Regions from separate parts of the Nocardia sp. NPDC051052 genome, predicted to be linked through region 1. Evidence: predicted binding sites of a transcription regulator. Region 1 holds the regulator's gene; the other holds the start of a gene.
What was found. The regulator HspR, encoded in region 1, represses chaperone genes until heat shock. The targets are predictions, from matches to a motif close to ANNTGAGTNNNNNNNACTCANNT.

Region 1 (16,032 bases):
TCGTCGGCATGGTTGCGGGCATGCAGGTCGGAACCGCAGATGCCGCAGCGCGCTACGTCGATCAGCAGTTGCCCGCGCCCCGGTACCGGTGTCGGCAGGTCGATGACCTCGAACTTCGAGTTGGTGACGACGGCGGCCCGCATAGTGAACTCCTCGAATCGGCAGCGTCTCCCACGCTACTGCGTACCGCCCGGCAAAACAGCGATCAGACCGCCGCGAGTGCCTACTCGGCATCGCGACGGTCTCGCGGCGGGATTCACTGCCGGTCGCGCAGGACGGGGAACACCTCCTCTTGGAGGTAGGTTTCGAGGTCGCGACCCTTGCGGTTGGCTTCGATCACCGAGACGCCGTGCTGCTCGGCCTTCTCGAGCAGCAGCGCGCGCGAATCGCTTTCCACGCCGCCGCCGATCAGCAGGAAGTCGACCGGGTCGGTGTCGAGCACCGCGACGGCGTCCTCGTCGGCGAGCACGCCGTGCGCGCTGAAACCTTGGGCTCGTAGCTGGGCGATGCCCGACTCCACCACGCTCGGGCCGCGGCCGATGACCAGGATATCCATTGTCCTCATACTCCTATCGGTGTCAGATCCACTGTCGCGGTTCCGGTTTCGAGGGGTTCGAGCTTGGCGTCCTTCGGCAGCGCGAAGAAGCCGAGACACATCAGCAGCAGCGTGCCGATGCCGTACCAGAGCGTGTAGTCGAAGGTGTTGGCGAAATTGGTCGCGTTCGCGTCGGTACCTGCCTCGGTCAGTATCCGGCCGACCTCGTCGCTACCGGTCGGCGTGAGGCAGCTGTCCGGCACCGCGGTCGGATCGATCTGTGTGGATCGATCCCGCACGCAGGCACGGAAATTGGCGAGGATCTCGTCCTGCGCGGGCAGCGGCAACCCGGCGACCGCGAGCTCGGCGCGAAGCTGCGGGGTCACCGCGTCGACGCCGCGGGCCGAATCATGGTCGAGCTGAGTGAAGAACACGACGCCGACCAGTGCCACGCCGAGCGCGGTGCCGAGCTGCTGCCCGGTATTGAGCAGCCCGGACGCCGCGCCCGCTTCGCCCGCGGGGATCTGGCCGAGCAGCAGGTCGATGGTCGGCGCGACCACCATGCCGAACCCGATACCGGTCACGATCAGCGGGAAAACCATCTGCCATGAGGCGATCTCGGCGCCGTAGTGTGCCGCGAGCCAACCGTAGAGACCGAACCCGAGCGCGTTCACCACGCCGCCGGCGATCAGCACCCGCCTGCCGAACCGCGGCGCCAGCACGCCGACCGAAACGCCTGCTCCCACACCAGCTCCCACGGCGAAGAATACCGCGGTCAGGCCGGCCCGCATCGGCGACCAGCCCAGCCCGGACTGCATGAACAGCGTCCACACCAGGAAGAACCCGCCGAGCCCGATCCAGAACAGCAGCCAGCTGCCGAGCCCGATCGCGAACGGCCGGGAACGGAACAGGCCGAGGTCGATCAACGGCGACCCACCGGTCCGCGCTCGCCGCCGTTCGTAGCCGACGAACAATCCGAAGGTCAGCACCGCGGCGACGATCATCACGAAAGTCCAAGCGGGCCAACCGAGTCGGCGCCCCTCGGTGATCGGGTAGACCAGGAGCAGCACGGCGCCGACAGCCAGCACCATGCCGACCACGTCCAGCCGCGGCGGCGTAGTCGAGCGCGAATCCTTCATCACGGCCGCGGCGGCGAACAGTGCGGCAAAGCCGACCGGGATATTGACCAGGAAGATCGGCCGCCAGGCCAGCTCGAACAGATCCCACTGCACGAGCAGCCCGCCGAGCGAAAGTCCGACCGCCGACGCGGATCCGCCGACCGCGCTGTACAGCGCGATCGCTTTGGCGCGTTCGTTTTCCGGGAAGGTGACCCGGATGATGGCCAAAATCTGCGGCACCATCAGTCCCGCCATCGCGCCCTGCACGAACCGGGACGTGATCAGCATCGTCGGGTCAGTACTCAGCCCGCAGGCCGCGGACGCGAGGGTGAATCCGGCCATGCCGACGAGGAAGACGCGTTTGCGCCCGTAGATGTCGCCGAGCCGGCCGCCGGTGATCAACACCGCGGCGAACGCGAGCACGTAGGCCGCGACGATCCATTCGAGCTGTGAGTACTGGGCCTTCAGGTCGGACTGGATGCTCGGGACGGCGACATTGACGATCGTGACGTCGAGCAGATCCATGAAGCCCGCGGCGAGCACGACCGCGAAGGCGATCCAGCGGCGCGGGTCGAGATCGGTCGGGGAATCGGTATCGGTGGGGTGGAGGTCGTGGTCCACGGCGGCTCTCTTCGACTCGGTGGGCGTCTCCTCAAACTATGCACATGAAGTGATTATCACGCAATAGGACAATCATCATGAGTGCGTTAAAGGTATGCTGTGCGGGTGACCGATCCGAGGTTTCCGCCGCTGTCCGACCAGCCCGCCTTCCTCCTCGGCCAGCTGGGCGCCTACACCAGCGGTCGATTCGGCGAGTTGCTCGCGCCGCTGGACATCGGTCCCCGGCACTTCGGCATGCTGCGGCTACTGCGCGAACACGACGGGCAGACGCAGCAGCAGTTGGGCGAGACGCTCGGCATACATCGCAATGTGATGGTCGGGCTCGTCGACGAATTGGAGAAACGACAGCTCGTAGCGCGACGCAGGCATCCCACCGACCGCCGCGCGCACGCCGTCTATCTGCTGCCCGCCGCGCGCGACGTACTGACCCGCGCGCAGGAAACAGTGCGCCGTCTGGAGGCCGAGCTGTTCGCCGAACTCGACACCGACGAGCGGGCGACGTTGCAGCGGTTACTGCAGCGCACGGCCGCGAGCAACGGATTACGCCCGGGCATTCATCCCGGACTCACCCACGATCGAATGCGCCCTTGCTGACCGGAGTTCGGTAATTCACAGCAGCACACCGGGATTCAGGACGCCCGCCGGATCGAGCGCGGACTTGGCCGCGCGCAGCGCGAGCGCGAAGGGCTCCGGCCGTTGCTCGTCGTACCAGAGCCGGTGATCCCTGCCCACCGAATGATGGTGCGTGATCGTCCCGCCTGCGGCCGAGAGTGCCTCGGACACAGCCGCTTTGATCTCATCCCACTGCGCGACCGTGCTGCCCCAGCGGCCGGTGGCGTAGATGCCGAAGTACGGTGCGGGCCCGTCCGGATAGACGTGGGTGAACCGGCAGGTGACCACGCCGGTCGCGCCGACCGCGCGGATCGCGTCGTTCGCGGCGCTGGTCACGGCGGCTTTGAGGCCCTCGAATCGGTCCCAGGTGCAAGCGGTTTCGAAGGTCTCGGTGATCATCGACCGCGCCGCGAGCGCATCGCGCTGGTACGGCATGCGCAGGAACGACGAGCGCCACGTATCGGCCGTACCACCGCTGTGTGTGTTCGTGTCCGAATCCGAGTAGCGCACGGGTTCCGGCAATGTGCCGCCGTGTTCGACGGCGATCTCGACGGCGCGTGCCATCCACGGCTGCGTCGGGTGGTCCGCCGATTCGAAGCCGAGCACCAGCACCCCGCCCGCGGTCGCCGCCCCGGCATTGAGGAACGCCTCGGCCGGATCCAGCAGGCGGCAATTGGTCGGATACAGACCCGACTGCGCGATGACGCGGGTGGCGGCGACCGCCTGGCCGTAGTCGTCGAAGTGCACGGAAGCCGTTGCGCGCCAACGTGGGCGGTCCTGCAGACGCAGCCACGCCTCGGTGATCACGCCGAGCGTGCCCTCGGAGCCGAGGAACATCCGATCGGGCGCGGGCCCCGCACCGGAACCGGGCAACCGGCGGGATTCGCTGATACCGGCGGGCGTCACCACCCGCATCGACTCCACCAGGTCATCGATGTGGGTGTACAGCGTCGCGAAATGCCCGCCCGCGCGCGTGGCCAGCCAGCCGCCGAGCGTGGAGAACTCGAACGACTGCGGAAAGTGCCGCAGCGTCAGCTTCGCTTCGCGCAGTTGGTCTTCCAGTGCGGGCCCGAACACACCCGCCTGAATCCGCGCGGCGCGACTGGTGGGATCGATCTCGAGGACGCGATCGAGCGCCCCGAGGTCGAGGCTGATCGCACCGGCGAAATCGCCATCGAACCGCGGCTCGATCCCGCCGACCACGGAAGTCCCACCGCCGAAAGGGATTACGGCGATCTTCGCCCGGCTCGCCCAGTCGAGCACGTCGACGATGTCGGCCTCGGTCCGTGGCCGCACCACGAGGTCGGGTGGAGTCCGCACCTGGCCCAGCAGATTTCGCACCACATCGCGGAAGGCCTGCCCGTGTGCGTGCGCCGCGCGATCGGCGGGATCCGGGGAAGTCAACTCGGCGAGTGCCGCCGGTGCGGCGATCCGAGGCTCGGGCAGTGCGAGCGATTCGATCGTCGGTGGCTCGTGTGGCGTCAGGTCGGCGCCGGGCATGATCGCCGCGACGCGCGCCGTCAGCGCCGCCCGCTCCGCCCCGCGGACCGCGTCCTCGACGTTGCCCCAGCCCCACCATGACCGCGTCTTCGCCGGCACCGTGACTCCTCTCCGCCGGGCCCGCACCCGCCGCGCGAGCTATTGCACCACGGGTGGCCGGGCCTGGTCCGCGCGACGAGAATCAGGAAGAGACGAAATTGGTGCCGCCGTTCGGGAATGATCCTCGTCGGTCGGCCGTTGAGCTATTCGACAGTGTTGAGTGTGTCGGACTCAAGTTTGAGTTGACTCCCGGCGATAGTTGGGGGCAGGATTGAGCCGACCACGCTCATCGTTGCTGGGGCCGTGCTCCGTCAGGTGCTGGAGCGAGGTCTCGCGGTACAGGGTGACCTGGCCGTAGGGCGACACACGCCCAGCACCGACACCAATAAGTACGTCAATTAGGAGGAACAACAATGGCTCGTGCGGTCGGAATCGACCTCGGGACCACGAACTCGGTCGTCGCCGTACTCGAAGGCGGAGAACCGGTCGTCGTTGCCAACTCGGAAGGATCGCGCACCACCCCGTCGATCGTCGCCTTCGCGAAGAACGGCGAGGTGCTGGTCGGCCAGCCGGCCAAGAACCAGGCCGTCACCAACGTGGACCGCACCATTCGCTCGGTCAAGCGCCACATCGGCACCGACTGGACCGTCGAGATCGATGGCAAGAAGTACACGCCGCAGGAAATCAGCGCGCGCACGCTCATGAAGCTGAAGCGCGACGCGGAGGCCTACCTCGGTGAGGAGATCACCGACGCGGTCATCACCGTGCCTGCGTACTTCGAGGACGCTCAGCGCCAGGCCACCAAGGAAGCCGGCCAGATCGCCGGCCTGAACGTGCTGCGCATCGTCAACGAGCCCACCGCGGCCGCACTGGCGTACGGCCTGGACAAGGGCGACAAGGAACAGACCATCCTGGTCTTCGACCTCGGTGGCGGTACCTTCGACGTCTCGCTGCTGGAAATCGGCGAGGGCGTCGTCGAGGTCCGCGCGACCTCCGGTGACAACCACCTCGGTGGTGACGACTGGGACGAGCGCGTGGTGACCTGGCTGGTCGACAAGTTCAAGGCCAGCGCCGGCATCGACCTGACCAAGGACAAGATGGCGCTGCAGCGGCTGCGTGAGGCCGCCGAGAAGGCGAAGATCGAGCTCAGCTCCTCGCAGAGCACCTCGATCAACCTGCCCTACATCACCGTCGACGCGGACAAGAACCCGCTGTTCCTCGACGAGCAGCTGACCCGCGCCGAGTTCCAGAAGATCACCTCGGACCTGCTCGACCGCACCCGTGCGCCGTTCCAGTCCGTGATCAAGGACGCGGGCATCAACGTCGCCGCGATCGACCACGTCGTGCTCGTCGGTGGTTCCACCCGGATGCCCGCCGTCTCCGAGCTGGTCAAGGAACTGACCGGCGGCCGTGAGCCGAACAAGGGCGTGAACCCGGACGAGGTCGTCGCCGTCGGCGCCGCACTGCAGGCCGGTGTGCTCAAGGGTGAGGTCAAGGACGTCCTGCTGCTCGATGTGACCCCGCTGTCGCTGGGTATCGAGACCAAGGGCGGCGTGATGACCAAGCTCATCGAGCGCAACACCACCATCCCGACCAAGCGCTCGGAGACCTTCACCACGGCTGACGACAACCAGCCTTCGGTGCAGATCCAGGTGTTCCAGGGTGAGCGCGAGATCGCTTCGCACAACAAGCTGCTCGGCTCGTTCGAGCTGACCGGCCTCCCGCCCGCCCCGCGTGGCGTGCCGCAGATCGAGGTCACCTTCGACATCGACGCCAACGGCATCGTGCACGTGACCGCGAAGGACAAGGGCACCGGCAAGGAGAACAAGATCAAGATCCAGGACGGCTCCGGCCTGTCCAAGGAGGAGATCGACCGGATGGTGAAGGACGCCGAGCAGCACGCGTCCGAGGACAAGGCCCGCCGCGAGGAGGCCGAGACCCGCAACCAGGCCGAGTCGCTGGTGCACCAGACCGAGAAGTTCATCAAGGACAACGAGGACAAGGTCCCCGCGGACATCAAGTCCAAGGTGGAGGCGGCTATCGCCGAGGCGAACGAGGCGCTCAAGGGCACCGACATCGCCGCGGTCAAGGCGGCCGTCGAGAAACTGGCGACCGAGTCGCAGGCGCTCGGCCAGGCGATCTACGAGTCGTCGGCCACCGACGGCGCCGCGTCCAGCAATGGATCCTCGGCCACCGACGCCGATGACGAGGTCGTTGACGCCGAGGTTGTCGACGAGCCGGTGGACACGGAGAAGAAGTGACCAACGGCAACAATTCGGAGCAGCGCAACTCCGAGCAAGAGCCGGTCACCTTCGTCGATAATCGCAAGATCGATCCGGAAACTGGTGAGGTTCGGGAGCCGGCGGCGGAGGCCGCCGGCGGCCCCGGCCCGGACGCCGGGAATGACACCGAGTCGATTATCGGCGCGGCGCAGGGTGCCGAGCTGCTGGCCGACGCCGTCAGCAAGGAACTCGCCGAGCGCACCGCCGACCTGCAGCGGCTGACCGCGGAATACGCCAACTACCGGCGCCGCGTCGAACGCGACCGCAAGACCGCGATCGACACCGCAAAGGCCGCCGTGGTCACCGAATTGCTCGGCGTGCTCGACGATCTCGATCGGGCGCGGGCGCACGGCGACCTGGACAACGGACCGCTCAAGTCGGTGGCCGACAAGCTGGCCACCGCGCTGCACAAGCAGGGCCTCGAGGAATTCGGTTCGGCGGGTGAGCCTTTCGACCCGACCCTGCACGAGGCCGTGCAGCACGAGGGCTCCGGGCACGACCCGGTGATCGGCATCGTCATGCGCAAGGGCTATCGGTTCGGCGAACGGGTGCTTCGGCACGCGCTGGTCGGGGTAACCGATGGCGTGGCCGATGGGGCCACCACCGATCCGACCGAGGCATCGGACGCTGATGCCGGCGCGAACAAACAGTAATTCGGCGGCGCGAGCGTCGGGCCCGGAGGCACCTGATGAGTGCCGCGAATCGAACATTGCGAGAGGAGGAGATATCCGGTGAGTCAACGGGAGTGGATCGAAAAGGACTTCTATAAGGAACTGGGTGTCTCCTCCGGCGCCTCGCCGGACGAGATCAAGAAGGCGTACCGCAAGCTCGCACGTGACCTGCATCCGGACGCCAATCCCGGTGATACCAAAGCCGAGGAGCGGTTCAAGACCGTCAGCGAAGCACACGCGGTGCTGTCGGATCCGGCCAAGCGCAAGGAGTACGACGAGACCCGCAAATTGTTCGCGGGTGGCGGCTATCCACGCGGCGGCGGGTTCACGCCCGGTGCGCCAGGCGGCTTTTCGCAGGACTTCAACATCGGTGACATCTTCGGCGGCGCGAACGCCGGCGACGGTGGCCTCGGTGACCTGCTCGGCGGCCTGTTCAACCGGGGCGGCACCCGCACCACGAGCCGTCCGCGCCGCGGGGCCGACGTGGAGACCGAGACGACACTCGGGTTCCGCGAGGCCGCGCAGGGCGTCACGGTTCCGCTCCGGATGACCAGTCCGTCGCCGTGTACCACGTGTCACGGCAGCGGTGCCAAGCCGGGAACCAGCCCGCGGGTCTGCCCGCATTGCAACGGCACCGGCATCATCAGCCGCAACCAGGGCGCGTTCGGCTTCAGCGAGCCGTGTGATGACTGCCGGGGCACCGGTTCGATCATCGACGACCCGTGCGTCGACTGTCACGGCAGCGGCATCCAGAACCGCACGCGCACCATCACGGTGCGGATTCCCCCGGGAGTCAGTGACGGACAACGGATTCGGCTGGCCGGTCAGGGCGAGGCGGGCCTGCGTGGCGCGCCGTCGGGCGATCTGTTCGTCAGCGTGCACGTCAGCCAGGACAAGGTCTTCGGCCGCAACGGCGACGACCTCACCCTGGTGCTGCCGGTCAGCTACAGCGAATTGGTGCTCGGTACCACGGTGTCCGTGCCCACCCTGGAGGGGCGGGTCGGCGTCAAGGTGCCACCGGGCACCGCGGACGGCCGCATCCTCCGGGTCCGCGGTCGTGGCGTGCCCAAGCGCGGCGGCGGCGCCGGTGACCTGCTGGTCACCGTCAAGGTCGCGGTGCCACAAAAGCTGGATGACAATGCCGCCGAAGCGCTTCGGCGCTTCGCGGAGGCGGAGAAGGCCAGCGGATTCGACCCACGGGCAGGATGGGCAGGTGCTTGATGTCCAATGATCCGAAGCAGGCGGGCGGCGGTTCGTCGCGCGTCGAGTTCTTCATGATCTCGGTGGCGGCCCAGCTGGCGGGCATGCACGCGCAGACCCTGCGCACGTATGACCGTCTGGGACTGGTTACGCCACAACGGACTTCGGGCGGCGGGCGACGCTACTCGGCCAGGGACGTCGAGCTGTTGCGCGAGGTGCAGCGGCTGTCTCAGGACGAGGGCGTCAACCTGGCGGGCATCAAGCGCATCATCGAACTCACCAATCAGGTCGAGGAATTGCAACAGCGCGTCGCCGAACTGTCGACCGAGCTGGATCGGTTGCGAGCGGGCTATCGGCCCGATCTTTCGCCGCCGCAACGCAGTACCGCACTGGTGGTGTGGCAACCGCGTAATCGCCGTGGTATTTGAGCGATCAGCAGTCCCGCAACAATACTGAATACGGCTAGCTAACTATCGGGCCGCCGGCCTCGGAGAATTGATTGTGCTCCGAGGTCAGCGGCCCGAAGTCGTGCCGGACGCGGATGTCTGAAGGGTAGCCAACGGTAAGCCGAGACTCGGTGTGCGACAGCGCATCGGGCCAGCCGATCCCGGCCGATAGCCGACTGGTCAGTTTCATCGGGCGCCCTGGTGGCGTGGCGTGCGGCGTGGACTGACTCAGTCGGTCGATCGTCCAGTGATGTTGCCGCACGGTCGCTCTGAGATCGCTCTCGAAGCGAAGGCTGCATAACGAGGCTTGCAAATTCAGTGTATCCGTGACTGATTTCACCCGATTTTTGCGGTCTACCAGTCTGTTTCATAAGGGTTTTGCGCTGCATGTCCTCGTTTCCGGGGAATTACACGCTTGTTGTTTAAACGGAGGATTCCGCTCCTGGCAAACCTCGCCTACACTCCTTGGCAACGGCTGCTGACGAGTGTCCCGCAGCACCTCACTCGCCGGCACAGTTTGTGTTCGAGTGCGAAATGGGGTTGTGACACAAATGGATTCGCGGACTGTCGCTTTGATCAGAACGACGTTCAAGGCGGTTGCTGCGGAGGAAGGGGGGCCGGAGAAATTAGCGAGATCGTTCTACGCGATCCTATTCACCGACTACCCCCAAGTCCGCGATTTCTTTCCAGCAGCCATGGACGCACAGCGAGACCGCCTGGTCAAGGCCATCGCTTATGCCCTTGATCGGCTCGAGGAGCCGAACAAGCTGTTGCCCTTCCTTTCTCAGCTCGGTCGTGATCACCGCAAATACGGTGTACAGGCCGCGCATTACATGGCGGTCGCGGTCTCGCTGAAGACCGCGATGCAGGTGTACGCGGGCACCGAGATGTGGACCGACGAGGTCGACCGGGCCTGGGATGAGGGCTTGAAGATCATCAGCGACACCATGATCGGCGCGGCGGAGAAGGAAACCACGCCACCGGTCTGGACCGGCACCGTGGTGGAACGCCGCGACGTGCTGCGCAACCTGACCGTGCTGCGGTTGCAACTGGACCAGCCGATGCAATACGCCGCCGGTCAATACCTGAGCGTTCAGATACCGGCCCGGCCGCGGATGTGGCGCTACATGTCACCGGCGGTGCCCGCGAATGCCAACGGGGAGATCGAGTTTCACGTCCGGAGCGTGCTCGGCGGCTGGGTCAGCTCGGCCATTGTCGGCCAGACCGCCATCGGCGATCAGTGGCTGCTCGGCTCGCCGCTCGGCGGCCTCGGCATCCCGCGCAACACCAAGCGCAAGATGTTGATGGTCGGCTGCGGCACCGGCATCGCGCCGTTGCGCGCCCAGTTGATGGCGATGGCGCAGCGCCGCACCAACCCGAAGGTGCACCTGTTCGTCGGCGGGCATCATCCGTGCGACCTCTACGACCTGGACACGCTGAACAGCTTGGCCGTCGCCAACCGCTGGCTCACCGTCACACCGGTCACCGAACACGACGAAAACCCTTGGTGGTATACCGATTCCAGGGAACTCGCGCCCGCCCACGCGGGCCTGGAGCCGCGGCTGACCGGCCAGATCGGCAAGGTGGTCGCCAGCTTCGGCGCCTGGGCCGACCGGGATGTGCAGATCGTCGGCTCACCCTCGATGGTGCAGACCACCAAGTTCCGCATGATGGCCGCGGGGACGCTCACCAAGAACATCCGCCACGACCCCCTGTTCTGACCGGCCGTCCGGGATTTCGACCCCTCCCGTTATCCCGGGCTCAGTCGGAATCCGGTCGCGCCGAGTACCGCGGCCGGATTCCGGCGAGGCGGCGTGCTCAGACCCCTTCAAACTGAATCCGTTCCGGCGGAGTTCCGGTGGCGAGCAGACGGTCGACCGTGGCATTGACCATGGCGGGGGAGCCGCACACCAGCACCTGGTGGTTGTCGAACGCGCCGTGTGAGCCGACCACCTCGGCGAGTGTGCCGAAGAGCATCTCGTCCGGCGGGAACCCGATGTTCACCCGGCTGCGCTCGTACCATTCGTCTTCCCAGCTCGGGTCGTCCGGGCTCTCGACCACGGGAATGACCGTGAGCCAAGGCAATTCACCGGCCAGCAGGTACAGCATGTCCGAGGCGTACAGGTCGCGCGGGGTGTGGCCGCCGAAGAAGAGGTAGGTGTGCGGCGGTTCCGGCGCACGCGCCAGGTCCAGGATCTGCGCCCGCAGCGGGGCCAGGCCGGTGCCGCCCGCGATCAGCACCACCTCGTCGCCCGCCGGATCGATCGCGAATCTGCCGAACGGCGCACGGATCTGCCATTCGTCGCCGGGGCGGGTGTCGGCCACGATCGAACCGCTGCACCAGCCGCCTGGCACGGTGCGCACATGGAACTCCAGCTTGCCGTCCAGCGACGGCGGCAGCGCCGGGGACAGCCTGCGCCGCATGCTCGGCTGCTGTGGCACGGTGACCTCGACGGACTGGCCGGCCAGGAACGGAACGAACTCGCCGATCAGGCGAATCACCGCGAGATCGTGCCGGATTCGATGGTGTCCGACGACCGTAGCGGTCCATTCGGTCGGCAGGGGTGCGCCATTGCCGAGCGCACTAGGGTCCCCCATGAGGGCGGCCTCCTTCGTCACACAGGGTCGGAGCTGATGATGTGCTCCGGAGTACCGACCGCGATCAACGCACGCCGGGTGTCCGCGATCATCTTCGCCGACCCGGCGATCTGGATCTGCCGGTCCGCCCACGCGCCGAAGCTCGCGACCACCGCGCCCAGGTTACCGATCAGCCGCCGGTGCATGCCGTATGGCTCTTCCTGCGGTGGATGCGGATACCACCACGGGTTGGTCTTCTGCTCGCAGACCGGGACGATGGTGAGCCACGGATTGCTCTGCGAGAGCTGCCACATGTTCTCCACGTCGTAGAGATCGCAGGGGTAGCGGCCGCCGATGAAGAAGTGCACCCTCGGGTTGATGCCGCGCTGACCCATCTCGATCAGCTGGGCGCGCAGCGGGGCGATGCCGGTGCCCGCGCCGATCATCAGCACGTCACGGCCGCTGTCCCGGTCCACGTGCAGTCCGCCGAGCGGTCCGGCGATCTGCCAGCGGTCGCCGACCCTGGCCTCGTTCACGATGGCGGGGCTCACCCAGCCGCCGCGGATCTTGCGGATGTGGAACTCGATCTCGCCGTACGGGTTGGCCGGGATCGCGGGCGAGAAGTAGCGCCACATCTTCGGCCGCTGCGGCACGGTGAGCGGCACGTACTGGCCGGCCTGGTAGGGGATCGGGCTCTCGGATTGCAGCCGCACGATGGCCAGGTCCTCGAGCACCCGGCGGTGACCGACCACGGTCGCCTCCCAGTACGGCTGGGACTTGTCCGAGTTCGCGCCGATGGCCATGGACGCGGAGATCAGGATAGTGATGTCGCGCCAGCCCTCCTCCAGGCCCCGATGCCAGGTCCCGATGCCGTTGTACGCGCGGAACGCCGAAAGCAAGGCCCGGCCCGCGGCGTCGTAGTGCGCCGCGTCGACCCCGTATTTGCGATGGTCGCGGGCCAGCTGCTCCAGGAACTTCTGCGCCCGCCCCCAGTCCTCGAGGTGATCGAGCACGTACTGGATGGCGGTGACGATCCGCTTGGCCTGCATCTCCATCGCAGGCGGGAAGAGTTCACGCAGTTGCGGGTTCTCGGCGAACAAATGACCGTAGAACGCACTGACCAACCGCTCGGGTCCGTGTGGCGACTCGATCACCGCACGGAAGTTGGCGCGGACCAGCGCAGCCGAACGCGCATCCACGACGCGAAGCTTCCTTTCCCTCAGTTCTGCCCGGGGACATATCCGTAACCGGCGGTCCTCCGCTGATCAGTATCCCCGAAAGTGCCGTGGTCGTGTTGGTATGCACGACCTGCTCGCGACTACGCCTCGCCGGCGCTTGGCTAGGTCACGAGCCTGCGATGTCCATCGGGCTTGCTCGCTGGCGCTCGCGCGCCGTACACAGCGCGGGTGGGATACGGCCTCGCTGACGCTTCGGCCTCTGTTGACAGGTTATCTGTCGGATTGCCGGTGCGGTTTCGGCAGGGGGTTACCGGGCCGTTGTCTGCCCGTTCGCTAGATGGCGAGGACGGTTTTGCCGCGGGCGCCCGCTGCGCCGATGGCGGTGGTGCCGTCGGCGAGGGGGATGGTGGCGTCGATCGGGACGACCACGTCGCCTTCGGCTACCCGGTCCAGTAGTCGGGCCAATTCTGGTGCGCCGCCTTTGGATTCGATGTTGCCGCCGCGGATGCTCCTGGTGCGCAGGGCGTCTTCGTCGGCGGACCAGATGGTGGAGTAGACGGTGCCGCCGTCGCGGACGAGGGTGGTCAGGTCGGCGAGGACTTCGGGTGGGCTGACCAGGTCGAAGAGGACATCGATGCCGTCGGGGTGGGCGGCGGCGACCTGGTCGCGCACCGAGCCCGCGGTGTAGTCGACGGTTTCGGCCGCGCCGAGGCGGGTCATCTGGTCGGCGACCTCGCCGCGGGCGGTGGCGATGACGTCGGCGCCCGCCATGTTCGCGAGTTGGACGAGGAAGGAGCCGACGCCGCCGGTGGCGCCGACGATCAGCACGGTCTGGCCGGGCTCGATCTTGGTGGCGTCCACCATGTCCTGGGCGGTGACGCCCGCGGTGGGCAGGGCGGCGGCCGCGGCGGTCGGCACGCCCTCGGGGATGCGCACCAGGGTGCCGCCCTCGGGGATCACCGCGTATTCGGCGAAGGTGCCGTGGCCGGCCGGTGGGGTCAGGAACTTGCCGACGACCCGGTCGCCGACGGCGAAGTGGCTGACGCCGGGGCCGACGGTGGCGACGGTGCCCGCGCCGTCCACGCCCAAGATCATCGGAAAGTCGTGCGGCAGTTTGCCGTCCAGTATCCCGTCGGCCATTTTCGCGTCGAACGGGTTGACCCCTGCCGCCTCCAGCTGCACCCGGATCGCTCCCGGTCCTGGCTCGGGGACCGGCATGTCGGTCAACTCGGGTGCGGCTCCGAACTTCCGTACGACAATCGCGCGCATCCATTCGCTCCTTGAATCGGGCTGAAGAGTGATGCATCAACTAACGGCAAGGGTCATCGTATGCATCCATACCTCATGGACGCTGTGATTCATGGCATTGCGAGGGTGTCGCGGCGGTACCGTTCAGGCGGGACGAAAAATACCCAAACTTGAGCGGAACAGACTCAACCTTTCCCACGTTGGATGTAGAGGATGGCGCGGAGCCGCGCGAGATGCGTGCGGATCAGGCTTCGGCGCCAGCACAATCGACCAGTAGGAAGGTGACTTGTGGACTCGTTCAATCCCACCACCAAGACCCAGGCGGCCCTGACCGCCGCGCTGCAGGCGGCCTCCGCCGCGGGCAACCCGGAGATTCGTCCGGCCCACTTGCTGGTGGCGTTGCTGGATCAAACCGACGGCATCGCCGCCCCGCTGCTCAAGGCTGTCGGCGTCGACCCGGCGACGGTCCGGCGCGAGGCCCAGGACATCGTGGACCGGCTGCCGAGCGCGACCGGCGCGACCACCACCCCGCAACTCGGCCGCGAGGCGCTGGCCGCGATCACCGCGGCCCAGCGCCTCGCCACCGAGCTCGGCGATGAATATGTCTCCACCGAGCACGTCATGGTCGGCTTGGCCGCGGGCGACTCGGATGTGACGATGCTGCTGAAGAAGTACGGCGCCGATGCCGACGCGCTGCGCGAGGCATTCACCGCCGTGCGCGGCAGCGCCAGGGTGACCAGCCCCGATCCCGAGGGCAGCTATCAGGCGCTGGAGAAGTACTCCACCAACCTCACCGAGGCCGCGCGGGCAGGCAAGCTCGACCCGGTAATCGGGCGCGACACCGAAATCCGCCGGTTAGTCCAGGTTTTGAGCCGTCGCACCAAGAACAACCCGGTGCTGATCGGCGAGCCCGGCGTCGGCAAGACCGCGATCGTGGAGGGCCTTGCCCAGCGCATCGTGGCCGGTGACGTGCCGGAGTCGTTGCGCGGCAAGTCCGTGGTGTCGCTCGACCTCGGCGCGATGGTCGCGGGCGCGAAGTACCGCGGCGAGTTCGAGGAGCGGCTCAAGGCCGTGCTCGAGGACATCAAAAACAGTGCGGGCCAAATCATCACGTTCATCGATGAGCTGCACACCATCGTCGGCGCCGGCGCGACCGGCGAATCGGCGATGGACGCGGGCAACATGATCAAGCCCATGCTGGCCCGCGGCGAGCTGCGCCTGGTCGGCGCGACCACGCTGGACGAGTACCGCAAGCACATCGAGAAGGACGCCGCCCTGGAGCGCCGCTTCCAGCAGGTGCTGGTCGGCGAGCCGTCGGTGGAGGACACCATCGGCATCCTGCGCGGCATCAAGGAGCGCTACGAGGTGCACCACGGCGTGCGCATCACCGACTCCGCGCTGGTGGCCGCCGCCACGCTCAGCGACCGCTACATCACCTCCCGGTTCCTGCCGGACAAGGCGATCGACCTGGTCGACGAGTCGGCGTCCCGGCTGCGGATGGAAATCGACTCGCGCCCAGTGGAAATCGACGAGGTCGAGCGCGCGGTGCGGCGCCTGGAGATCGAAGAGGTCGCGCTGAGCAAGGAGACCGACGAGGCCTCCAAGCAGCGACTGGAGAAGCTGCGCTCGGAACTCGCGGACGATCGCGAGAAGCTGAACCAGCTGATGACCCGCTGGCAGAACGAGAAGAGCGCCATCGATCAGGTCCGAGTCCTCAAGGAGGAGTTGGAATCACTGCGCGGTGAGTCCGAACGGGCCGAGCGCGACGGCGATCTCGGCAAGGCCGCCGAGCTGCGCTACGGCACCATCCCGGCGCTGGAGAAGAAACTCGTCGAGGCCGAAAAGGTCTCCGGCACAGCGGCGGACGGCGAAGTGATGCTCAAGGAGGAGGTCGGCCCCGACGACATCGCCGAGGTGGTGTCGGCCTGGACCGGTATCCAGGTGGGCAGGCTGCTCGAGGGCGAGAGCCAGAAGCTGCTGCGGATGGAGCAGGAGCTCGGCAGGC
Region 2 (16,032 bases), on a different contig from region 1:
GGCCGACAACGACCAGTCGGTGCGCGACTTCAGCAACCGGATGACCCAGATGACCGGCCTGCTCGCCGATCAGGCCCCCGGCCTGCAGGCGACGCTGAATCAGATCAACGACTTCCTGGCCAACACCAGCAGCACCCTCGCGCAGCATCAGGACCAGCTCGCGAGCAGCCTGGCCGGCTTGACCAACGTCACCCAGCAGCTGCGCGACAACGCGTACGGCCTCACCGAAATCGTCGACGTGGCGCCGATGGTGTTCCAGAACATCGACAAGATCGTGAACCGCGAGCACGGCTACGTCCGGCTGAACGCGATCATCGGCACCACGCTGAGTGGCGAACTGGTGAGTCTGTTCTGCGAGCGCATCCAGATGAAGGCGGACGGTTGCCGCACCGGAAACATGCACGACTTCGGACCCGACTACGGTCTCACCGCAGCGCTGCTCGGACTGACGAAATGACGTACCGAATGACGATCAAGGCACGCCGCGCGCTCGTGGCCGTCGCGGCGGTGGCGGGCGTCGGCATCACCTCGGGCTGCGGTCTCACGGTGGAGAAACTCCCGCTGCCCAAGCCCGGTGTTTCCGGCGAAACCTACACCGTGCACGCGGTTTTCGAGAACGCGCTGAACCTGCCGGACCAGGCGAAGGTGAAGATCGGCGGTTCCGATGTGGGGGTGGTCTCCAACATCAAGACCAAGAACTTCCAGGCCGTTGTCGACCTGACCATCAGCAAGGACATCGAGCTGCCCAAGGACAGCACCGCGGAGTTGCGCCAGGCCACGCCGCTCGGTGACGTGTTCGTCGCGGTGTCCAAGGCCAAGGCCAAGGCTGGGTCGGGCGCCGAAATGCTGCACAACGGCGACACTCTCGGCTTGGACAAGACCTCGGCGGGCGCGACCGTAGAGCAGCTGCTGATCTCGATCTCCCTGTTGTTCAACGGCGGTGGTGTCGCCAGTCTGAGCAAGCTGACCTCGGAGCTGGACTCCATCGTCGGTGGTCGCGGCGGTCAGCTGTCCCACCTGATCACCGAAATGACCGGTGTGGTCGGCAGTTTGAACGACAACAGCGCGAAGGTCGATGGCGTACTGAACGAGTTCAGCGCATTGGCGAACACCATCGAGGCCCGGCGCGGCGAGCTCGGCCAGGTGGCCGACACGCTGCCGCAGATGATCGGCGCCATCGCCGAAAACAACCGGGCCATCGGCGATCTGCTGACCAAGGTGTCCACCACCAGCGCCGCGCTCGGTGACTACGCCGACACCTCCGGCCAGCAGCTGGGCAGCCTGCTCGACAACACCCACAAGTTGATGGACGCGTTGGCCAATACCGGCGACAACCTCGGCATCCTGCTCGATCAATTCCGGGTGCTCCGGCCCAAGTTGGACAACACCTTCCGCGGCAGCAGCTTCGCCATCTACGCCACCGCGACCAACCTCGACCTCAGCGCGCTGACCGATCCGCAGCACGGCGGATTCCAGGACCTGCGCGACATCCAGGATCTCGCAGGCAGCTTGATCCAGGTGCTGCAGATCGTGCAGAACCGAGTGCAGGGGGGCCACCGATGATGGCGAAACTGATGCAGCACAAGCTGGTGCTGTCCAGCATCGGCTTGGTGCTGGTGTTCCTGATCGGTGCCACCTACTTGATGATCAGCGTCATGCGGGTGAACCCGTTGAAGTCCAGTTACACCGTCACGGTGAACCTGGACCGCTCGGGCGGGCTGCAGCCGGGCAACGATGTGACCCTGCGCGGCTACCGGGTCGGCAAGGTGACCTCGATCAAGCTGACCGATCGCGGGCAGGCCATCGCCGCGGCGGCCGAGATCGAAAGCAAGTACAAGATCCCGGTCGACACCGAGATCTCGGTGCAGGCCCTCTCCGGCGCGGGCGAGCAGTACATCGACTTCCGCCCGGCCAGCGAGCAGGCGCCGTTTCTCGGCGACGGCGCGGTGATCAAGTACGACGCGGCGAAGATCAAGACGCCGACCCCGATCTGGTCGGTCTTCGAAAACGCCAGCGCGCTCATCGCGCAGGTCGATCCGGACAAGTTCAGCGTCATCCTGCGCGAACTCGATACCGCGCTCAGCGGCGGCCCAGATCAGTTGCGCGGCATGATCAACGGCATCAGTCTGGCCATGGCCGGGTTCGACAATCTGCTGCCGCAGACCGCCAACCTGATCGCCAACCTGCGCACCGTCGCGAACACGACCTCTAACGCCCAGCCCGACCTCGGCACGCTGACCCGCAATTCCGGTGCGCTGTTCGAACAGTTCAACAACGCCAACACCGAACTGCAAGGCATCCTCGACAAGGCGCCCGGACAGCTGAGCAGCCTCGGCGCGGTGCTGGACAAGACCAGTGATCCGATCACCAGCCTGGCCACCAACTTCGCGGCGATGACCAAGGCCGCGCAGCTGCGCCTGCCCGCGTTGCGCGCGCTATTCCCGTCGCTCGCGCTCGGTGCTGAGGCGCTCGGCGTGCCCGCGCACGACGGCGAATTCCACGCCATCCTCGATATCTGGCCGCGGCCGTTCTGCACCTACAACACGCCGCATGTCCGCAATGAAGTCGTCCAGGACGGCACGGTTCCCAAGTGGAACTACTGCGAGAACACGCCTCCTGGCATGGAAATCCGTGGCGCGGCCAACGCGCCGCGCCCCGATGTGCCGAACAACGGCGCGCAAATGCCGCCGGGTGTGGATCCGAACGAGCGGACCCTGCCCCCGGTGCGGTGAGTCGCACCCGGTCCCGCGGCGAAACCGTGGGTCCGGGCATACTCGCCGAGACAACGCGTACGGTTCGCCCGAGATGCGGGCCCGTCAGTCGATCGGTGCGCCCGCGCGCCGGGAAAGTGCAGGTTTGTATCGATGTCCACCGATGACGCCGACACCAATAAAGACGCCGAGGCCGCCGCGGACACCTCGGTGCCCGAGAGTGGCGCGGCCGGGAAGTCCGAGGACGCGACCGCGGCGAAGCCCGAACTGTCGAAGCCAGATTCCGAGCCGTCGGCCGACACCGTAGCGACCGACAAGGTCGATGAGGCAGCGCCGAAGACCGATCTCGGTAAGGGTGCGGGCAGCAGCCCGGCCACCCCGGGTCGGTCCACCTCGGTGCCGCTGATCGCCGCGTTCGTGGCCGGCGTGCTCGCGGTGGCCGCGATCACCGCGGTGGTGGTGTTCTTCCTGCAGGGCAAGGACCGCGGCGACAAGCTCGACGCGATCCGGGATTCGACACAGGCCGGATGCGTCTTCGCCAAGGACGTCTCCGACTACGACTACACGAAGAACCTCGACGACTACTTCACCAAGGTGAAGTCCGGGGCCAGCGGCGAATTCCTGAAGGAGTTCGACGACGCGACCAAGGCGCTGCAGGATGCCATGGTGAAGGCTCAGGTGAAGTCCTGGACCGACGACGTGCAGTGCGGTTACCAGTCCGGTGACAAGACCGAGGCGAAGGTGCTGGTCACCCTCACCCAGTACCGGACCAACTTCACCCAGACGACGCCGGAGCGGCAGTACGTCGTTTTCGTCGCGCAGCTCACCAAGTCCGGCGATAAGTGGCTGGTCGAGAAGCTCGATTCGCCGATGCTCAAGGGCACTGGTACCGGCCTGCCCGGCGCTCCGGCTCCCGCCCCGGGTGCTCCCGGGCCCGGTGGAACACCTGCTCCCGGTGGGGCACCCGCGCCGGGCGGGCAGCCCGCGCCCGGCCCGCAGCCGGGCAACTAGCTATCCGAGCGCCTCCGGCGGTGGGCCGAGCCACCACCGCCGGAGGTCATTCGGGCAGTCGTTGTCCGCGCTGACGGTTCAGAACAGCGTCAGAGTCTGCGGCGCCGACGGCGCGGCCGCCTTCCCCGCGGCCTTGTCGATCGGCGCTTCCGGCGCCGCCGGCGTTTCTTCCACAGTCACCGCGAGAATTTCCGCGGTGTTCGCCTCGGCGACGGCCGCCGAGACGGCCGCCTTCCGAGCCGCTTCACCGGCAAGCGCGTCGGCCTGCTCGTTGAAGTAGTTGCCGACATGTCCACGGACCCAACGGAACCGGACCGGGCCCGGCCTGCTGGCGATCGCTTTGTCGATCTGCCGGATGAGCTCGACGTTCTTGACGGCGCCGCCGGTGGAGGTGCGCCAGCCGTTGACCCGCCAACTGGAGATCCATTCCGACGCGCACTTGATCGCGTAGAGCGAATCGCTTTCGATCAGTAGGGGTTCGGCGCCGGAATGGGCGAGAATCGCCTCCAGTACCGCGCGTAGCTCCGCGACCTGATTGGTGCCCGTCGGCCCGCCGCCGCTCGACGAGGAGCCCTGATGATTGACCCAAGCCCAGCCGATGGCGCCACCGGGATTGCGGAGGCAGGATCCGTCGGTGCTCACGATGATCATGGCTGGCACCCTACGCAATCCGACCGACAAGATCGGTACCGTGGAATTCTTCTATCTCCCTTCGCAATTGGGACTCGGTGCGGCGGAGCGCCGATTTCACGGCGGAATCCACCAGACCGACACAGAGGCGCCCCAGCAAGCCACGCGGGGGGCTGTACTCCGCCTCGGACGTCAGCACCGACCGCCCGTATCCGAGCGGATCGAAGCGCAGCGTCAGGGTCCCGGACAAACGCCCACGCAGCGTATACCCGATCACCACGTTGCGACGATATTCGGTGACCTCGCATGTCATCGTCGGCCGCCAGAACACCAGCCGCGCGGTGGTCGTGAAGCGGGCGCCGATGCCGGAGTCGAGTTCGCCGGCCGGCTCGAAGGCGGCGACCGCGAACATCCAGTCCGGTACGAACAGATGGTTGTCCGTGTAGGTGAAGGCCACCTCGACCGGCGCCCCGACGTCACTCGCGTACTTGATGTGGCCCATAGGCCCTCCCTGCTCGATTGGCGGCCTTCGCCGTCCCTCCGTGGTTACGCGAGCTGCCTCCTCCGGGCCTGTGGCTCACGCCGCTGGGTTCCACGACTGGCGTTAAAAGTACTACAGCTCTCCTCTTTATTGCAGGGGTTGGGCGGTTTTGGTGTCCCGGTTTTCCACATCGCTACCGAGTGGTTGCTTGGCCAATTATCGCTGGTCAGTAGCTATATTGAACCGGTCGGTCTGGTTCTGGTTCGGGCTATCGGCTCAGAGTTGATCGACGATGTGCTCCGCGATCGGCATGGCGGAGGTGGCCGCGGGCGACGGTGCGTTCAGAACATGCACCGAGCGAGGCGTGCGCTCGATCATGAAGTCGTGCACCAGCGTTCCGTCGCGCAGCACCGCCTGCGCGCGAATGCCCGCCTCGCGTGGCCGCAGATCGGCAAGGGTCAGCTCGGGACAGTAGCGCCGGCATTCGGCCAGATACCCGCGCTTGAACAGTGAATTACGCAGTTCGCGCAGACCGGTTCGGACGTTCGCCGCGGCCACCCGGTGTACGCCGGGAAAGCCCAGCACCGCGCGCGCGTCCTTGGCGTCGAAACTGCCCTTGCGGTAGCCCTCCCTGGCCAGCCCGAGCACCGCGTTCGGGCCGACGGTCAGCGTGCCGTCGATCGTCGGACTCAGATGCACGCCGAGGAACGGCAGCGTGGGATCGGGGATCGGATAAATCAGCGTGCGCACCAGCCCGGCCCGCGCCGGCGGCAGCTGGTAGTACTCGCCGCGAAACGGCACGATCCGGAAATCGTTGCGCAGCCCGGCCATTCGGGCCAGCCGATCGGCCTGTAGGCCCGCGCACGCCACCAGGGTGCGGGCGGTCCACGACCCGGCCGGCCCCGCGGCGGTGACCGCGGCGTCGGTCTCGGTGAGCGAGGTGATCTCGGCGCCGAAGACCAATTGCCCGCCTGCGGAGCGGACCTCGTCGGCGAGTGCGCCGGTGATCGCGGTGTAGTCGACGATGCCGGTGTCCGGCACGAACAACGCGCCGACGCCGGTCACGTTCGGCTCGCGCCGACGGAGTTCGGCGGCGTCGAGCAGCTCGACCGCGACGTCGTTGGCGATCGAACGCTGGTGCAAGTCCAGCATCCTGCCCTGGTCGGCCGCGTCGGTGGCGACCAGCAGCTTGCCGCACACCTCGAATGGAATTCCCTGTGCCGCAGCGAATTTCTTGGTCCAGCTCGCCCCCTGGCGACACAGCCGCGCCTTCAGGCTGTCCGGCGGATAGTAGATGCCCGAATGGATGACGCCGCTGTTGTGCCCGGTCTGATGGGTGGCCAGCGTCGCCGCCTTCTCCAGCAGCACGAGGGTCGCGCCGGGATGGCGTTGCAGTATTCGATGCGCCGCCGCCACCCCGACGATGCCACCGCCGATCACGCAGAAGTCGTACGTACTGTTCGGCATACGAGAACAGTAGGCCGAGAGTTATACGGCCACGGTCGGTTCCGTGCCGCGGTGCGCGGTGGCTGGGTCGGTAGCGGTCGGTTCGAGCGCGGCGGTATTCTCCGGCGCGGGTTTCGTGTTCGGTGCCGGAGCGCGGTTGAGGCGCAGGTCGTGCTCGCCCAGTGCCGGATCGGTCAGCATCAGCAGCACTTCGCCACTGCGCGTGTCGAATTCGGTACGCAGCTGGGTCACCCGTGCGTGCTCGTCGAGCGGGGTGTGGCCGGTCAGCACGGTGAAGGCGTTGGTGCCCACGGTGATCGAGATCGTGTCGGTGCGCACGGCGGCCACCTGCGCGTCCACATAAGCGTCGCCGAGCCGCAGGTTTCCGCCGACGACGCTCGGGTGCGGTACGAACGTCGAATCAACGTGCGGGGCAGCCGCTTTCGGGGTGGGAACGACCGCGTCGGGTGGGTGCGTGGTGAATACCACGGGCAGTTCGAAGTGACCGCCGGTCAGCACGGTGTCTGTCCAGCCCGCACCGCTCATCGAACCCTCGACGGCCTGCGCGGGCGGTGCGGCGACCTCGCCGCCGGGTCGATTGAGCTCGGCCATCTGGTGCACGATGTAGGTCCCGGCGACCACGGTGAGGCTGAGGCTTGCGGCACCCGCGAGCACGATCGCGGCGTGCCGAGCAATCTGGACAGGCTTATTTCTAGTCACGATGCGTCCCTTCCCTGCTCCCCTGGCAGCGCGGCCCGCATCGTTGAAAGCCGTACAGTCGTCCAGGTTACGGCGTGGCAGTAGCGGGTATCGCGCCGGGGAGAGCAGAATCACAGACCCGAGCGGATCGGCCGACAAACCAGCGCCGAATCCGTGGGGTTGTTTATGTTTCCAGCACCTCAAGGGCGGGTAAATAGTTTTTTAGCTGGCGAGCGTCATCCTCGACTGCCACATCGAGACACCCGGCCAATGGCGTCCGGCCGACACGAACGGCGCACCCAAGTGTGGCGCTCGCCCGCTCCCGAATCTATGGATCGGGTCGGGTGGGCGACGGCCGGATGTACGCACCCGGCCGTCGCTGCCGTTTCAGGCGAATTGACCCGCTGTCCGGCCCGATCCCGTCGGGCCCGCGAAAGCCTGTGCGAGGGTGAGCCATTCCGCCGCGTCCGCGCCGACCACCGCGATGGCGAGGTCGTCGGGGTGGCGGCGCTGGGTCACCAGCAGGCAGAAGTCGAGGGCCGGTCCGGTCACCCGCTGCGCCGCGTCCTCGGGTCCCCACGACCAGATCGTGCCGTCGGGTGCGGTGAGCTCGACCCGGAATTCGGCCGGGGGCGGGGTCTTTCCGTGCACGGTGTAGGCGTAGTTCCTGGTCCGCGCGCCGATATGGGCGACGGTGCGCAGCCGCGCGGTTGGCGTGCGGGTGATGCCGAGGGCGTCGGACACGTCCTGGCCGTGTGCCCAGGTTTCCATGATGCGGGCGGTGATCATCGAGGCGGCGCTCATCGGCGGCCCGAACCATGGCAGCTTGCTGCCCGCGGGGACCTCGCGCAGCGCGTCGGTAAGTGTCTGCTGGCCACGATGCCACCGGTCGAGCAGCGCCGCGGGCGGCGTGGTCGACGCCTCCTCGGCAGCCTCGTCGACGAAGGTCAGCACCTTGGGCGCGGCCTCGGCGACCAGTCGCTGGAAGCCCTCGTCATCGGCGGCGGCCAGCGTGGCGACCTCATCGGTCCAGGCCAGATGGCCGATCTGATGAGCGATGGTCCAACCGGCCGCAGGTGTCGGGCGGGCCCAGTCGGCCGCAGACAGCGAGGTGACGATGCGTTCCAGGTCCGCGCACTCGTCGGCGAAATCGTTGAGCAGCGCCTCGAGGTCAGCCATCTGTTCCCTATCTAATCGCGGCGTTCACGGGTCCCTCCGTGGTCACGCAGGCTGCCGCCTCCGGGCCCGTCGCGCACGCCGCGTGCCGATCAGTCGAACGCACACCACCTCGTGTGCCGTCGCGGTTCAGCATCGCAGTGGCCGCTCAGAAATGCAAGCACGCGTGCTTGTATTTATATCCACGGCCCACTGGCTTGTTCACCAGCCGAAAATGATCAGATGTGAGGCGCCGACCGCCAACCCGAGCACCGCGCCGTGGAGATAGAGCAGCCAGGCGTCCTGCTCGACCGAGGCATAGAACATCTCCATGAACTCCCCCGGCGTCAGCTGCCGGAGCTTGCGCGCCGCGAACACATCGATGGTCTTGGCCTGCTCCAGGATGAATTCCTCGTCCTCGGCCAGGCTGGGCGCGAGCCCGACGGCGGCACCGGCCGCGCCCGCCTTGAGGTTGTCGAACTGGCGACGGCCGAGCGCCGCGCGCACGAACGAGGTGGTCGGGCCGAGCTGCCGATGGATCTCGTCGGAGATGAGCCGTTCCAGCAGCTGGTGGGTCTTGTCGCCGTTGGGGCCGTCCAGCAGTTCCCGCGACAAATTCGGCAGGGTGAGCACCTGGTAGGCCAGGATGTGCGCGAGGTCGGTGGCGGCCTGCGGCTGCCGCTTGGCAAGCAGCGCCTGCTGCCAGAGGTACTTGTACCAAGGCTGCGGGTCGCCGGGCTCGAACACCATCTTGACCGCGACGACATTGACGATCACGCCGATCGCCGCCGAGGCGAGCAGCACGACCACCCAGCCAGGCACCCAGCCGAGCACCGGAATGTGCTGGTGCACATGCATATACAGGGCGAGCAGCAGACCGAACGGCGCGCCGAGCAGGCCGATCCGGACCATGAAGCGCAGCTCCGGCGCCGCGATGGTGGTGGTCAGATCCTTCAGGATGCCCGGGTTGTCCTGCAGGTACCGGATGACGAAACTCTTGATATCGATGAGCTGATCGACGTTGTCGCCCAGCGATTCGAACGCGCGCCGCGACAGCGCGGGCATCTCCCGATCCACCCGCTGGTAGATGATCTGCTTGGCCGCGCGCGGCACGCTGCGCCACAGGTCGGGGTTCTCCCGGTTCATCAGCTCGTCCACCAGCGGCTGCACCTGTTTGCGGGCGAGCACCGCGACGTAGTCGGCGATGCCGTCCAGGTCGAGTTCGTGGATGAAGTCGCGCGGACTGCCGATCCGCATCAGCGCCTTGTCGACACAGATGCTGGCCATCTTCTCGGCCCGCGCCGGGATGAACCCCTGGAAGCCGAGCTGCTGCCCGTCGCCGGAGAAGGTCGGCAGCACCTGTACCCGGCGCGGGAAATACGGATAGAGCAGATACAGGCCGGGGATCCGGAAGCCGCGAAATCGCTCCGGCCAGAACAACATCAGCACGCCGGTCCAGTTGGTCAGCCAGCCCGCCAGCGCGCTGAAGATCGGGAACGTCACCAGATCGACCACGAACTTGGACTGGCCCGTCAGATCTTCCCAATCGATGAACACGCCGGCGGCGAGTGAACTCATCGATGGATCTCCCTAGGCCGAACCGGCGGAACCGCCGGTATGAGGTATCAAGGCCCCAACAGTGTCATTGCGCCGGAGCGAGTGTCAACGCGGGGGAACGGTAGCGCGGCGGGGCTACCATGAGCGCGCCCGAGCTGGACCTGGGCGTGAGCATGACATCCCCTACGCGCGGTCGCGGACCGCCGACGTCGCAGGAGGTCGCGTGTCCGAAAAGCCAGAGTCCGATGATCCGCAGACCGAGGACGAGGCGCGGGTCAGTCGTCGCCGGGTCATCGGGACCGGCGCCGCCATCGGTGGGGCGGCCATCGGCGGTGCGCTCGCCGCGACGGTGGGTGGGTCGGCCAGGGCCGAGCAGGGCAATGCGATGCCCGCGTCGGAATCGAATACCAAGCTGGACACCGAGACACACCTGTTCCGGCTCACCTCGGCCGAGCCGGATCGGTACGACGGCGGCACCCTGCGTGGTGCGCACGAGGGCACCTTTCCGGTGCTGACGGGCCAGCAGGCCTCGGTCTATTTCGTCGAACTCGAGGTCGGCGCCATTCGGGAGCCGCATTGGCATCCGACCGCGTGGGAACTCAACTACATCATTTCCGGCAAGGCCGACTGGACGATTCTCGGCACCCATCCGGACGGCACCTATCGCAACGACGCCTTCGAGGCGAAGCAGGGCGATCTGGTGTTCGTGCCGCAGGGCTTCTTCCACTACTTCGGCAATGCGAGCACCGAACAACCCCTGCAGGTCCTGGTGGTTTTCAATACCAGCGCGCAGGAACCGAACGACGACATCGGCATCGTGGCCACGGTGAATTCGCTGCCCCGCGAGATTCTCGCGGCCGCGTTCGGTGTTCCAGTCGCCGCGTTCGCCGGCGTGCCCACCGAGATCAAGCCGGTGGTGATCACCAGGCGTAAGTGAGCCTCACGCCGGGATACGGATGCCCGAACCTGCGCCGGCCTCCTGCACCCAGTCGAGCAGCACACGTTGCCGCTGTACCTGATGGCGCCGGTGGTACTGACCGCTCAGCTGCTCCGCTTTACGGGCTCGTCGCCGGCTTGGCCGCGAGATCAACGTGCTCAATTCACCGGCAGGCGCGATCCCCCGCGTCACCGCCCAGTTGACCACCGCGCGGAACCATTGCCGTTCGGTGTGCACCACCCAGGTGTAGACGACGGCGAAGATCAGGATGTAGAGGAGCGTCCGCACGATGATCGATCCGACCGGAATGCTCGCCGGGCTCGGCGCGTCCCAGCCGAAATGCAGTGCGGCACCGAGCAGATAAAACATGACGAAGACCTGCGCGCGTCGCCCGGCCGACCAATCCGAGCGCGCCACCGCCAGCACGATGCCGATGCCGGCCAGCGCGGTGAGCATCCAGTGCGAGGTGATGCCGGTGAGCAGTCGCACGATGCCGACAAGTACCGCGGTCGCCGAATCATTTTGTGCCGAAAACAATCCGGCGTTGGCCGAGTAGGTGATGTTCTCGACCACCTGGAAGCCGAGGCCGGTGCAGCCGCCGAGCAGCAGCCCATGTATCGGCCGATTCAGCAGCGGGCGAGCGAGCCACGCGACGGCGAACACGCCGACGCCCTTCACCGCCTCCTCCACGATCGCCGCGGAAATCGGTGCCTGCCAGTCGATGGCGAACGCGTCACCGGCCAGGTTCTGAATGATGCGCATGTTGTTGTCGTTGGCGAACATCGCGATGCCAGGCCCGGCCAGCGCGCCCCAGAGAAAGCCCATGATCAGCGGCGTCCGGATCCGCCACCGCGCGCGCAGCCGATCCAGGTGCAGGACGAGCCAACCGAAGACGAGCAGGGTCGCGAGCGTGAACGGCAGGCCGACCAGGATGTCACGCCAGGTCAGCGCGGCCACCGGCGCCAACTGGAACACCAGCCCGACTAGCCCGAGGAATGAGATCAGGCAGTACGCCCAGAACAGCGCCGATGTCGGCTGGAACCACCTCATCGACGCACCGCTAGCGACTCGAGCACCGGCGTCAGCTCGGGCAGCGTGGCGTCAGCACCGATCAACACCAGCGTCACCGCCAGTTTCTCGTTGCCGACGATCGCGCACACCCCCGCGCGGTCCGTGCCGCGGCAGGTCCGCCCACTGAACCCGTTCGGCGTCTTGACCTCCCCTCCGTCGAAGTGCGCGTCGAACCCCTGCGCGCCAAGCACTTTCAGCCGCCAGTCCGCCGCGTCATCGAAGTCCGTGACGCCGTCGACCACACTGACCGCCAGTCGCGAACCATCCGGAGCGATCAGCACCGCTGTCGTCCGATCCCCCGTCGGCCTACGCTGCCACCCCCCGACCCCGCCGAACCCGACCGTGTCCGGCTCCTCCCCCGACGCCGTCACCTCGACCTCCGCATCGGAGGCAACCGCCGTCTCCCGCGTCGGCACGAGCGCGACCAGCGCCGACGGCACCGCGACCAACGCCGCGATCACCGCGATCACCACCCCGGCCTGTCTCCAGTCGTGCCCGGCCCGCATCGGCCCACTCATGCACATGCTCCCCTCCATGGGTCCGCTGCGCGATCACCAAAACTGCCACCGACCAGCGGCGCAGCCGCCCCCACGATAAGCCAGCCGCCCTCTCCTACCAGGAAACACGCCCACCAACCTGCAGCACACCGTATGCAATTCATAAACCGGCGGCCGCCGCCATCTGGACCGAAACCCGCGTTGACCGCGCCCGCTGACCGAGTGGGGAGACGGGGTCCTTTGATATCAACGACGAGGTTCTTCGCCCACAGCGAACGCGGGGAAATATTCGGAACAAAGGCGGATGGGTCGGGGTTGAGTTGGTATCGCTCAACTTTTGGAAGGGTCGAACACGTGACTACACCACAGAACCTGCCGGTGCTGTTCCTGACCGATCCGATCGTGCTGCCGGGCATGGTCGTGCCCATCGAACTGGACGAATCGGCGCAGGCTGCCATCGATGCCGCCCGCGCGGCCAAGACTGACGCGGTGCTGCTCGCGCCGCGGCTGACCGAGGGTTACGCCTCGTACGGCGTGGTCGCCACCATCGAACAGGTCGGGCGGATGCGCGGTGGCGCACCGGCGGCCGTGCTGAAGGCCGAACGGCGCGCGAAGATCGGGCACGGCGTGACCGGGCCGGGTGCCGCGCTGTGGGTCGAGGCCGAGCCGGTCGAGGTCCCCGCTCCGGACGGCCGGACGAAAGAGCTTGCCGCCGAATACAAGAAGCTGGTCGTTTCGGTACTGCAGCGCCGCGAGGCCTGGCAGATCATCGACGCGGTCAATCAACTGACCGATCCGTCGGCGATCGCCGACACCGCGGGCTACGCGCCCTACCTGAGCGACGACCAGAAGCGCGAACTGCTGGAAACCCCCGACGTCACCCAGCGGTTGAACACGCTGATCGAGTGGACCAAAGACCACATCGCCGAGGCCGAGGTCACCGAGAAGATCAGTGACGACGTGCGCGAGGGACTGGAGAAGAGTCAGCGCGAGTTCCTGCTGCGCCAGCAACTCAACGCGATCCGCAAGGAACTCGGCGAGGACGAGCCTGACGGCGCCGACGACTACCGCACCAGGGTGGAGCAGGCCGACTTGCCCGAGAATGTGCGCGCCGAGGTGCTGCGCGAGGTCGGCAGGCTGGAGCGCGCCAGCGATCAGAGCCCGGAATCCGGCTGGATCCGGACCTGGCTGGACACCGTGCTCGAATTGCCGTGGACGGTGAAAACTACCGATAGCACCGATGTTTCGGCCGCCCGCGCGGTGCTGGACGCCGATCACCACGGCCTGGACGAGGTCAAGGATCGGATGGTCGAGTACTTGGCGGTGCGTTCCCGGCGGGCCTCGCGCGGGCTGGAGGTCGTCGGCGGACGTGGTTCCGGCGCGGTGCTCGCGCTGGTCGGTCCGCCCGGCGTCGGCAAGACCTCGCTGGGTGAATCCGTGGCTCGTGCCATGGGCCGCAAGTTCGTTCGCGTCGCCCTCGGTGGCGTGCGCGACGAGGCCGAGATCCGTGGTCACCGGCGCACCTATGTCGGCGCGCTGCCCGGCCGCATCGTCCGTGCCATCAAGGAGGCGGGATCGGTGAATCCCGTTGTCCTGCTGGACGAGATCGACAAGGTCGGCTCGGACTTCCGTGGCGACCCGGCGGCGGCGCTGCTAGAGGTGCTGGATCCGGCGCAGAACCACACGTTCCGCGATCACTACCTGGACCTGGATCTCGACCTGTCCGACGTGCTGTTCATCGCGACCGCCAACGTCATGGACACCATCCCCGGCCCGCTGCTGGACCGGATGGAGCTGATCACCGTCGACGGCTACACCGAGGACGACAAGGTCGGCATCGCCCGCGACTTCCTGGTGCCGCGGCAGCTGGAACGCAACGCCCTGACCACCGACGAGGTGACCGTCACCGACGAGGCATTGCGCGAGATCGCCGCCAACTACACCCGGGAAGCCGGGGTGCGGCAGATGGAGCGGCTGATCGCGAAGGCGTTGCGCAAGGCCGCGACTCGGCTGTCCGAGGACGGAACGGCGTCGGCAACGGCCGATCTCGGCTACGAGGCCGAGCTGGGCTACGACGCGTTGGTGAAATCCGAAGGCGGCGAGCAGAAATCGCTGACCATCGATCTGGGTGATCTGAAGGAGTACCTGGGCCGTCCACGCTTCACTCCCGACTCGGTGGAACGCACCGCGGTCCCGGGTGTGGCGACCGGACTGGCGGTCACCGGCCTCGGTGGCGACGTCCTCTACATCGAGGCCAACGTCGCGGAGGGTGAGCGCTCGCTGACCCTGACCGGTCAGCTCGGCGACGTGATGAAGGAGTCCGCGCAGATCGCACTGACCTACGTGCGCTCGCACCTGGAGGAGATCGGCATCGAACCGTCGGTGCTGGATCGCAATATCCACGTGCACTTCCCGGCGGGCGCGGTCCCCAAGGACGGACCGTCGGCGGGCGTCACCATGGTCACCGCGCTGGTGTCGCTGGCACTGGGCAGGCAGGTGCGCGCCGATGTCGGCATGACCGGCGAGGTCACGCTGAACGGGCGGGTGCTGCCGATCGGCGGCGTCAAGCAGAAGCTGCTCGCGGCGCAGCGGGCCGGCCTGAAGACGGTGTTCATCCCGGCCCGCAACGAGCCGGACCTGGACGACGTGCCGGCCGAGGTGCTTGCCGCACTGGACGTCCGCCCCGTCGGTGACGTGGCCGACATCCTGGCCTACGCCATCGAGCCGGTCGCCGAGCCTGCCTTGGCCGGACGGGCCTTCGCGGCGACCGCCTGACATGCGGGAAAAGGGGCCGGGCACCTCAGGTGCCCGGCCTCTGCTCGTGTAATCAACACGCAAGGCTCGTGCAAGCGGATACGCACACCATCAACGCATGACTTCGACGCAGCAAGTACCCGTTCTCATTGTCGGCGGCGGTCTGGTCGGACTGTCCGCCGCGCTCTTCCTCGAGTATCACGGGGTGCCTTTCGTGCTCGTCGAGAAGCGGACGGGCGGGTCGGTGCTGCCCCGCTCCCGCGGCGTGCACACCCGGACCGTCGAGTTGTTCCGGCAGCTCGGCATCGAGAACCGGGTCCAGCGGGCCGCCGCGACCGCGATGAAGGCGGGCCGGTTCGGCGGCGCGAGCCGGGGCGCCACGCTGGTGGCCGCCGAGCAGCTCGAGCTCGCCAACTTCATGAAAAGCCTGGCGCACCCCGCGCCGAGTCCATCCAGCTTCTGTTTCCTGCCGCAGGTGCAGCTGGAACCGTTGCTGACCGACGTGGCCCGCGAGCGCGGCGGTGACCTGCGTTTCGGGGTCGAGCTGAGCGACTTCGAGACCACCGATCACGGTGTCATCGCCACTGTGCGGGATCAGACCGGCGCTATCTCGACCATCCAGGCCGACTACCTCATCGCCGCCGACGGTGCCGGCAGCCCGATCCGGCGCGCGCTCGGGATCACCGCATGGGAACTGCCGCCGACGCACCACTACCTCAACATCTTCGTGCGGACCGACCTCACCGAGGTGCTGCACGGCCGCACCTTCAGCCAGTGCGAGATCGCCAACGACACGGTGCGCGGACTGGTGCTGATGAAGAACAACACCGACGAGTGGTCGTTCCACCTCGAATACGATGCCGCGCGTACCGATCTCGCCGACTACCCCACCCACCGCTGCGTCGAGCTGGTCCGTGCCGCGATCGGCGTACCCGGCATCGCGGTCGAGGTGCTCGCGAAAACCGCTTGGGACACCGGTGTTTTCGTCGCCGACGAGTACCGCCGCGACCGGATCTTCCTGGTCGGCGATGCCGCGCACCGGCACGCGCCGTGGGGCGGTTACGGCGCGAACACCGGAATCGC

Region 2: lon (endopeptidase La) is a predicted target of HspR. The motif match lies at 12,509-12,531, and genes of this name have one in related genera.

Annotation. Positions count from the first base shown of each region.
Region 1 is NZ_JBITFL010000010.1:375,061-391,092, reverse strand. It holds gene ACIBCN_RS32475 (zinc-binding dehydrogenase) at 1-143, opposite strand, end outside; gene ACIBCN_RS32470 (hypothetical protein) at 257-556, opposite strand; gene ACIBCN_RS32465 (MFS transporter) at 562-2,274, opposite strand; gene ACIBCN_RS32460 (MarR family winged helix-turn-helix transcriptional regulator) at 2,380-2,868, shown strand; gene ACIBCN_RS32455 (FAD-binding oxidoreductase) at 2,884-4,485, opposite strand; gene dnaK (molecular chaperone DnaK) at 4,839-6,686, shown strand; gene grpE (nucleotide exchange factor GrpE) at 6,683-7,360, shown strand; gene dnaJ (molecular chaperone DnaJ) at 7,439-8,599, shown strand; gene ACIBCN_RS32435 (heat shock protein transcriptional repressor HspR) at 8,599-9,006, shown strand; gene ACIBCN_RS32430 (FAD-binding oxidoreductase) at 9,576-10,745, shown strand; gene ACIBCN_RS32425 (FAD-binding oxidoreductase) at 10,843-11,622, opposite strand; gene ACIBCN_RS32420 (FAD-binding oxidoreductase) at 11,640-12,800, opposite strand; gene ACIBCN_RS32415 (NADP-dependent oxidoreductase) at 13,113-14,048, opposite strand; gene clpB (ATP-dependent chaperone ClpB) at 14,316-16,032, shown strand, end outside.
Region 2 is NZ_JBITFL010000009.1:179,744-195,775, forward strand. It holds gene ACIBCN_RS29490 (MCE family protein) at 1-457, shown strand, start outside; gene ACIBCN_RS29495 (MCE family protein) at 466-1,563, shown strand; gene ACIBCN_RS29500 (MlaD family protein) at 1,560-2,732, shown strand; gene ACIBCN_RS29505 (hypothetical protein) at 2,865-3,722, shown strand; gene ACIBCN_RS29510 (ribonuclease H) at 3,801-4,373, opposite strand; gene ACIBCN_RS29515 (SRPBCC family protein) at 4,384-4,854, opposite strand; gene lhgO (L-2-hydroxyglutarate oxidase) at 5,110-6,300, opposite strand; gene ACIBCN_RS29525 (hypothetical protein) at 6,322-6,999, opposite strand; gene ACIBCN_RS29530 (TIGR03084 family metal-binding protein) at 7,366-8,157, opposite strand; gene ACIBCN_RS29535 (hypothetical protein) at 8,356-9,711, opposite strand; gene ACIBCN_RS29540 (cupin domain-containing protein) at 9,914-10,627, shown strand; gene ACIBCN_RS29545 (PrsW family intramembrane metalloprotease) at 10,631-11,677, opposite strand; gene ACIBCN_RS29550 (hypothetical protein) at 11,674-12,216, opposite strand; gene lon (endopeptidase La) at 12,610-14,970, shown strand; gene ACIBCN_RS29560 (FAD-dependent monooxygenase) at 15,068-16,032, shown strand, end outside.